2 regions of the Klebsiella sp. I138 genome follow, and region 1 is predicted to be linked to the other one. Evidence: predicted binding sites of a transcription regulator. Region 1 holds the regulator's gene; the other holds the start of a gene.

Region 1 (4,651 bases):
ATCAGCATATGGGCGATGTTGTTGCGATAGTAGGTCATCAGCACCGCCTGCTCACGCGGCAGAATGATGATATCGCCGATCGTATCTTTCTCGACCTCGAACTTATTCATCTTCAGCGCGTGGTCAATCAGCTCACTGGCGGAGGCCGTTGGCGTAGTCGCATCCGGGGAATAGGGCACGTTGCGCAGCAGGTCGAGGTAGCACTCCAGCTGTTGCGTCAGCTGTTCGCGAGTCAACGAGCGCTGACGAGAGGCGAGCAGCGCGGTGCAGCACAGGTTCATGGCATTGGCCGCGCCAGCGTTGTTGATGCGCACCATCAGACTGGAGGCAATGTTGTTCACCGTTGGCGTTAGCCACGACGGCCGCACGGCTTCAATCGGATCGATAGACTCACGCCATTCCGGAACATGCTGGTTCAGGTAGGTCATCAGCGGCAGCGGCTCGCCAAAGTTCACATAGCCCTGACCGAGGTTACGCAGTTTGCTCAGACCGCGCAGCATCTGCGGCAGACTCTCTTTTTCTTTCGTCGCGCCGCGCAGCTCTTTGGCGTAGGTACCCACTTCCATTACGTGCTCATAGCCGATGTAGATAGGCACCAGAGTGATAGGACGGGTCCCGCCGCGAAGCATAGCCTGGATGGTCATCGACAAGGTGCCGGTTTTCGGATCCAGCAGGCGGCCGGTACGGGAACGGCCCCCTTCAACGAAGTATTCTACGGAGTAACCCCGGCTGAACAACTCGCCGAGATATTCACGGAACACCGTTGAATAGAGCTTATTGCCCTTAAAGGTACGACGAATAAAGAACGCGCCGCCGCGGCGGAAAATCGGGCCTGCTGGCCAGAAGTTCAGGTTGATACCGGCGGCAATATGCGGTGGCACAAGCCCCTGGTGATACAGCACGTAGGAGAGCAGCAGGTAGTCCATATGGCTGCGGTGGCACGGTACGTACACAATCTCGTGCCCTTCATGGGCCAGCTGACGCACGCGTTCGGCGTTATGGACGTTGATCCCCTGATACAGACGGTTCCAGGTAAACCCGAGCACGCGGTCGGTCAGACGAATCATCTCATAGGAGAAGTTTGCGGCGATCTCTTCCATCAGCGCGATGGCGTTTTGCTGCGCCTTCTCATGGGAGATTTTCTTGCTGCGTGCTTCGTCTTCCACCGCGCGCGCGATGGCTTTTGAGGCCAGCAGCTTATTGAACAGGTCCTGACGCGCCGGCAGGCGCGGGCCGACAGCAGCCAGGCGCTGACGAGCGAAGTGCATGCGCGCGACGCGGGCCAGCTTCTGGGCGATAATTTTATCGGTGCCGTGTTCGGTGGCCATTCTGCGCAGGGAAACCGGCGGTGAGAAACGGACAAAACTGTCGCGCCCCAGCCACAGAACGGCGAAGAACTTCTGAATGCCATTCAGCATGCGCAGCGGCGGGTTCACTTCGCCTTTCTCACGCCCTGGCCTACGACCAAACATCACCGACACTGGCACCATTTGCACGTCCAGGTCAGGATGGTTACGGTGCAGATCCAGGTAGTCGTGGAACAGCTTGATCGACTCTTCTTTCGGCGCATAGTAGGTAAAGACGCGCGGCCCGCCGTGGATAAACACGTAGCGCGGCAGCAGCGCGCCGTCGATTTCCAGCGGTTCAAGCGGGTCGGGTAAATCGTGCTCCAGGCACTGGGCGCGCAGAGTCAGCAGGTCCGCCTTCGAGTTATAAGGCAGGACGTACATAATAGGACGCGAGGTATCCAGCCCTAATTCCTGAGCAGGTTCTGCGGGAATAGACTTGCTTTTTACCAGCACCCGTAATGGTAAATTCAGTAATTTATAGTAAATTCGTTGCCAGCCGGACATAAACGATGTGAAGCCTCTGGTTAATCATGCAAATGCGCGGCAAGAATAACAGAAAGCGCGCAAAATTTCCGTTGCCACGCGGCAAACGCGTGCACTCATTGACGTCATTTACATAAAAAGGTTCTTTTGATGGCCAATAATACCACTGGGTTAACCCGAATCATTAAAGCAGCAGGTTATTCCTGGAAAGGGTTCCGTGCGGCATGGATGAATGAGGCCGCATTTCGTCAAGAAGGCGTCGCCGCCATTATTGCCGTCGCGATCGCCTGCTGGCTGGACGTTGACGCCATCACGCGGGTGCTGCTGATAGGCTCGGTCCTGATAGTGATGATAGTCGAAATTCTTAATAGCGCGATTGAAGCGGTCGTAGACCGTATTGGGCCAGAGCACCACGAACTATCAGGTCGGGCGAAGGACATGGGGTCCGCGGCGGTGCTGCTGGCCATTGCGATCGCGCTGATCACCTGGGCAATCCTGCTGTGGGCCCGCTACCATTAACCGAATTTTGCTGTCCCGACCGGCAGGCTCCACGCGCCCGATGGGGTTTGCGGCCTGCCGGTGGCAATAACCCCTGGCACAATGGGTTATCTGATACGCAAAATGGAAAGAATCTCCTGATTTTTGTGTGAAATTTGATTCCAAAATCACCGTTAGCTGTATATACTCACAGCATAACTGTATATACACCCAGGGGGCGGGATGAAAGCGTTAACGACAAGGCAGCAAGAGGTGTTCGATCTCATTCGGGATCACATCAGCCAGACGGGCATGCCGCCAACGCGTGCGGAAATTGCTCAGCGCTTGGGGTTCCGTTCTCCCAACGCGGCGGAAGAACACCTGAAAGCGCTGGCGCGTAAGGGCGCGATCGAGATTATCTCCGGCGCCTCCCGGGGCATCCGTCTGCTTACGGAAGAAGAACCTGGTCTGCCGTTGATTGGCCGCGTCGCAGCCGGTGAGCCGCTGCTGGCTCAGCAGCATATCGAAGGTCACTTCCAGGTCGATCCGGCGATGTTCAAGCCGAATGCCGACTTTTTGCTGCGGGTTAGCGGTATGTCGATGAAAGATATCGGTATTCTTGATGGCGATCTGCTGGCGGTCCATAAAACTCAGGATGTGCGTAACGGCCAGGTTGTCGTGGCGCGTATTGACGAAGAAGTTACCGTAAAACGCCTTAAAAAGCTGGGTAACATCGTCGAACTCCTGCCAGAAAACAGCGAATTTTCACCGATCGTGGTGAATCTGCGCGAGCAAAACTTCACTATCGAAGGGCTGGCCGTTGGCGTTATTCGCAACGGTGAGTGGCTGTAACACCTTCTCCCCGCAGCATCATCTGATGCATGATGCTGCGCAGTCTTCCCCCGGTCAGGCTCTTTCTCATGTTCTTTAACGCCGCTGATAAGGCCCTGTGGCGCCTGGCGCTACCCATGATTTTCTCCAATATCACCGTCCCGCTGCTGGGGTTGGTCGATACCGCCGTAATTGGTCACCTCGATAGCCCGGTTTACCTCGGTGGTGTTGCGGTCGGCGCGACGGCCACCAGTTTTCTCTTCATGCTGCTGCTTTTTCTGCGCATGAGCACCACCGGACTGACGGCACAGGCCTTTGGCGCAAAAGATCCTCTTCGCCTGGCGAGGGCGCTGGTGCAGCCGCTGGGGCTGGCATTAGGGGCCGGCCTGCTGATTGTGCTTTTCAGAACCCCACTTATCGATTTGGCGTTGCATATTGTTGGCGGCAATGAAGCGGTGCTGGAACAGGCCCGGCGCTTTCTCAAAATTCGCTGGCTGAGCGCGCCGGCGTCGCTGGCAAACCTGGTGCTGCTCGGCTGGCTGCTGGGTGTGCAGTACGCCAGGGCGCCGGTGATTCTGCTGATCGTCGGCAATCTGCTGAATATCGTGCTCGACCTGTGGCTGGTGATGGGTCTGCACATGAACGTGCAGGGTGCTGCGCTGGCGACGGTGACCGCCGAATATGTCACCTTTATCATCGGGCTGCTGATGGCAAAACGCGTACTGACGCTGCGCGGGGTGTCATTGGCCATGCTGAAATGCGCCTGGCGCGGGGATGTGCGTCGGCTGCTGGCGTTAAACCGCGATATCATGCTGCGCTCTCTGCTGCTCCAGCTCTGCTTTGGCGCGGTGACCGTCTTTGGCGCTCGCCTCGGCGGCGAGATCGTTGCCGTCAATGCGCTTCTGATGACCATGCTGACCTTCACCGCCTACGCGCTGGATGGTTTTGCCTATGCCGTAGAAGCTCACTCCGGGCAGGCGTACGGCGCGCGTAATGGGAGTCAGCTGCTTGACGTCTGGCGGGCGGCCTGTCGGCAATCGGGAATAGTGGCGCTGGCGTTTGCGGTGACCTATGCCGTTGCGGGGCAGCAGATTATTGCCCTGTTGACCTCGCTGCCGTCGCTCCAGCAGCTTGCCGATCGCTACCTGATCTGGCAGATGGTTCTGCCGGTGATTGGCGTGTGGTGCTATTTGCTGGATGGCATGTTCATCGGTGCGACGCGGGGAGCTGAGATGCGTAACAGCATGGCGATAGCGGCGGCAGGGTTTGCCGTGACGTTGCTGACGCTGCCGGTTCTGGGTAACCACGGGCTTTGGCTGGCGCTGGCGGTCTTTCTTGCACTGCGCGGCCTGTCGCTGGCGGTTATCTGGCGGCGACACTGGCAGCGCGGAACCTGGTTTTCGTAGCGATTTTTAACGTGTAATTGGTTAAAGATTCCGAATAATAAATTCAACCCAGAATTCTTATCTATAGTTAAACCTATGTCCGGCACACGGCGGGCTGTTGACTCA
Region 2 (4,651 bases), 1.8 Mb from region 1:
TGCTGATCATGGCGAACAAATCCAGGAGCCAGATGGCCGACACAATCAGAACCATTATCGATCTCACCAAACGCCAAGGGCGCCTGACCACCGAACAGGTGGCGAGCGAGTTCGGAATGTCCCTCGATACGGCTCGGAAGTATTTCCGGGCGGCGGTCGCGACAGGAGAAGTAATCCGTTATAGCCGGTTTGGTCTGTTTCGCGACGCTCGCGCCACCATCGATTTTGACCTGGCCAAATACGATTACAGGAAGAATGCGGGGACCTCCAAATGACCATTAAAAAAACGCATACCGGAATCGTGATAACGAAAGATGGTCCGAAAGCAAAACTACTCCACGAAACCGCATCGATGTGGGTTGTAGAGAAGACCGAATGTTACCGAAAAGACACGGGGAAACGGCATTTTGCGGAGCATACGCGCCGCCGGCTCCTGTTGGATTCAATTCAACCGATCCCGGGGACCGGAAAATGACAGAGCAAACCATTCTCGACATGTGCTGCGGCTCCCGTATGTTCTGGTTCGACAAACAGGACTCGCGCGCAGTTTTCGCCGACATTCGCGCCGAGCAGCACACCCTGTGCGATGGTCGCAGCCTGGTAATTAACCCTGATGTTATCGCCGATTTCCGCGCGCTGCCGTTTGCCGACGACTCATTCCCTGTTGTTGTGTTTGACCCGCCACACCTTGAGCGCGTTGGCGAAAACGCCTGGATGGGTAAGAAATACGGACGCCTGAGCAAAGATTCCTGGCGCGACGACCTGAGCGCAGGATTCAAAGAAGCGTTCAGAGTGCTGCGGCAGCACGGCGTGCTCATCTTCAAATGGAACGAAACCCAGATACCGGTTAGCCAGATTCTGGTACTGACCGACGAGAAGCCGGCCATCTGGCAACGCACCGGTAAGGCCGATAAGACGCACTGGGTAATTTTCGTGAAGGGGGCAGCAGCATGAAAGTCAAATGCATCAAAGATACCGAGGGTTGGTGGACTGAAGGCGAATTGTGAGGGCGAACTTATCTGAGATGTGTCAGGCTCGGGAGGCTGCATAAATCACGATGCCATCATGGTTAGAGTGGTTTTTCTGATGTTAAAGTGAAACATGGCCCCTAAACCGGAAGATGTCCGCTTCGTGCCAGGAGCGGACGTCGCATGCAATAACGACGAATACGTCAGTCCACAATAAAGAGTTTTGCTCCTGTCGTCGTTCTGGACTGATGTGGTTCTGCGTTATCACCAACCTGATAACTCATCCCCGCACTTAAAGTGAATTTACGGCCATCCGCGAGCAGTGTTTCGAGTTCTCCCTCTATGCAGAAAAGGACATGGCCTTTTCTGCACCAATGATCTGCAAGGTAACCAGGGGTATATTCAACCATTCGCACACGTATTTGGTTCGGCTTGTGACCAAAAAGTTGTGTGCGCCAGTAGGCCATGCCAGTTTCCCCTGGATGCTCTGTTTTTGCGACTTCACTCCAGTTGGTGGTGCCAAAAGCAAATGCCTCGATATTCATTGTATGGCCCTTCGTTGTTAAGAAAGAGCTCTCGAGCTCAGGTTTAAGTGAATTAACATAAGGAGAAATAATTTATACATCAACACCTTATTTTTCATATGTAGTAACGAAGTTGAACCTGATTCAAGTTGTGTACCTAAGAGGTGCTACACCTGTGAAAATTGACGGGTGTCGGCAACGTCCGCTCCTCGCTCAAAGCTGACCGTCAGTTTTGATTGTGCACTCCCTGAAAAAATTGTCAGATCAAGTTTGAGCTAAGGTATTTTATGGGAAGGGGGCGCTACTACCGCGAGCAGAGCATCCAGTTGCCTCGGGCATCCGATCCGCGTTACATCGAGATGGCAGAGCAAAGCCAAAAAAAGTAACCTCCGTTAAATCAACCCGCTACGGCGGGTTTTTATTTAGCACGCTAATCAAAAATTAACATTTTGTGCTGTTAAGATATTGATAAAAGCGTGGTATCGGTGTACTGTTTATTTATACAGTATATCGATGGAAGCTAACGATGAAAGTTGAAATCACAATCGACCGTAAAAAGCCTTTGCCTGATGGCGCAGTCCCTGCTCTGGAAGTTGAACTGCTACGGCGTTTAAGTCAGAGCTATGAGGACTGTAAATTATCAATCCGCCGCGCCGGAGCTGATGGCCTGAGTATTTTGGGGGGCATTGGCGGTGACAAAGAAACGATTGAAGAGATCCTGCAAGAAACGTGGGAAAGCGCCGACGACTGGTTTTATTGAGTTTCAGCGCGGCGATGGACCGGGTTTTTTGAGAGGATTTTGTAGTGGGTGAAAAACAAGAAATGCCGAACACCGGCTATGTAGTAATCAGGTGCGACGATGGGGTTATCGTTGCCCGCCTCAGGTCGTTTCCGGTATGTGAGCGTGCATTGATGTACCGTCGCGGTGATACAGTTTCGTTTATGCCACTACAGCATGATGAAATTGTGGGAACTCTTTCATTGTTTGCGCAGATGGTTGAAAAGGCGAGGTCTGGAGATGGTTACCAGGTTCCGCCGGGTTCTGTTACACTCCCGTCATAGGCCTGAACAACCTATACCTGCTGCGCCACGGAGAGAGACCATGGCGCAAACCATCGCAAGACCGGAACCAATGAAGACTGGCTGTCATACTGACAACGCCGGTCCTTCGTCATTCAAGAAACTGACCCCACGCCAGCAAGAGGTGTTTGATCTCCTCGTTGCGTTCATCTCAAAACACGGTTATCCGCCGACAGCCAGAGAGCTGTCAGATCTGATTGGTGCTGCGTCTCCGAATGCTGCCGCCGAACATCTTCGGGCGTTGTGCAGGAAAGGGTTTATCACCATTGGCCCTAACATGTCCCGAGGCATTTCAATTGTCGGCCATAAAGAGCCACTGCTCGCCGTGCAGCTGCTGCAGGAAATGGTAAATAACGAACCGGGAGCACGTGAACGCGCTATTGAGTTTATTCGGTTGTATGAGGCCCAGCTATGAAGAAAAGCTGGTTTCAGCATACGGAATTAACAGAGTCTCAGGCACTTGAGCTGGTGGAACGCTACAGGAAGTCGAACTACCAGGTAGAGAAATGTTTATCCCATGACCTGGTGTCATGGGAAGTCAGTGTTTTTTTACCTGAGTCGAAAAAGGAGCCACGCGCCGATAAAACCTATCTGCAGAAAATGTGGAGGGATTGATGAGGGCGCTACTTAACGTGGATATTGCGCGGCATCTTGGTGTTGTACTTCTGAAGCCCGGAAGCGAGCTAATGCGGATCTTCGGCAAGGGGCGGGTGCTGGTCGAGATGCCACCGGCGGAAATGGACTCGATGCCGAGTGGACGGTTACCAGATGCCCGTCAGCCGCTGCGGGATGATGCTGGGATCAGACCGTTTTTTCTGAATGAGCGCGTCATCAAAGCTGCTGGTGGGATAAGCACCATGGAGCTGTGGCTCGATCGTTTTATAGGGCACTGCCAGTGGCCGCATTCTAATTATCATCATCCTGAACTGGTTAATTTCAGGCATGAGCCCGGTGCGATACGTGCATGTTGGCATTGCGATAACGAGCTGCGCAATCAGACCGTGCAAACACTCGATATTCTGGTTGGGCTGAACATGGCCGACTGGATTATTGACACGGCGCTGGTATATCTGGGCTACAACAAAGAACGAATGCTTTCTCTCGCAGAGCTGTGCTGGTGGGCAGTGTCTGTGGGGATCGGTGGAGAAATAACCGAAGAGATGGCCCGACGGTCTCTGAAGCTGAAAGATGAAGGCTTTAAACCGGTCTACCGGGAAAGTGACATTGTACCGTCCATTCCGTCCACCAGCATGTTGAAAGAACGCATGGATTTAATGCCTCCTGATCCTAAAGCACCGCCAGAGTTACCGCAGGAACGACCAGCGTCAGTTTTAGGCGTGCTCGTTGATCCGGAAGCCCCTTCTACATTTTTTGCCAGACCTAAACGCATCCGCTGGGAATCGCCTAATTTTCTCGCGTGGGTTAAAACTCAGCCCTGCATGTGCTGCGGCCAGCCTGCTGATGATGCTCATCATCTTATTGGCTGGGGGCAGGGTGGCGTCGGTACGAAAGCTCACGATATTTTCACCATTCCTTTATGCCGAAAACACCACCGGCAACTACATCACGATCCTCTTTCATTCGAACGCGAATACGGCACCCAGCCGGCGCTGATTATTAAATTGCTGGACCGGGCTTATGCGCTCGGCGTTCTGGCGTAAGGAGAAGAACAGAATGACACCACGTCAACGCCGCATTCATCACGCAGGATTAGAAACACTTGCCGGAGCGCCCCGGAAAACCTGGCTGGGACGATTTACACCGCTGGCACACATTCAGTCTGCATGGATTAAATCGCTGCTAACAGTCTGGGGCGAATGCGTCGGAGGGAAAACCCGTGCGCAGTATCGTCTGGAGAATTGCGGTCGTTTCTTCTCGGACGTTAAAGATTCATGCTGGTCAGATAGTCAGTTATCGCGCATAACAGATGCAATCGAACAGGCACGCAAAGAGGGGTTCAGGGGAGAACAGGCAGCAGCGCGCGCCCGGACAATACTATGGGCCATGCCGCTTAAAGATATGATTGACGAGTCAGAGCGCCGGGATGATGCGGATTTTATTGAAGAGGTCATGCTTGAG

What was found. The regulator LexA, encoded in region 1, represses DNA repair genes until DNA is damaged. The targets are predictions, from matches to a motif close to TNCTGTATGTACATACAGNA.
Region 2: the regulator LexA is predicted to act here: its motif matches at 1,981-2,000, upstream of ACMYSK_RS09155 (DinI-like family protein).

What each region holds. Positions count from the first base shown of each region.
Region 1 covers NZ_CP180447.1:3,803,996-3,808,646, reverse strand. The annotation lists gene plsB (glycerol-3-phosphate 1-O-acyltransferase PlsB) at 1-1,853, opposite strand, end outside; gene ACMYSK_RS17785 (diacylglycerol kinase) at 1,983-2,351, shown strand; gene lexA (transcriptional repressor LexA) at 2,553-3,161, shown strand; gene dinF (MATE family efflux transporter DinF) at 3,230-4,546, shown strand.
Region 2 covers NZ_CP180447.1:1,957,871-1,962,521, reverse strand. The annotation lists gene ACMYSK_RS09185 (hypothetical protein) at 1-6, shown strand, start outside; gene ACMYSK_RS09180 (DUF977 family protein) at 9-275, shown strand; gene ACMYSK_RS09175 (hypothetical protein) at 272-475, shown strand; gene ACMYSK_RS09170 (class I SAM-dependent methyltransferase) at 472-954, shown strand; gene ACMYSK_RS09165 (DHCW motif cupin fold protein) at 1,172-1,513, opposite strand; partial or broken gene ACMYSK_RS09160 (DNA polymerase III subunit theta) at 1,774-1,878, shown strand; gene ACMYSK_RS09155 (DinI-like family protein) at 2,019-2,252, shown strand; gene ACMYSK_RS09150 (DNA-binding protein) at 2,595-2,987, shown strand; gene ACMYSK_RS09145 (DUF968 domain-containing protein) at 3,187-4,233, shown strand; gene ACMYSK_RS09140 (hypothetical protein) at 4,247-4,651, shown strand, end outside.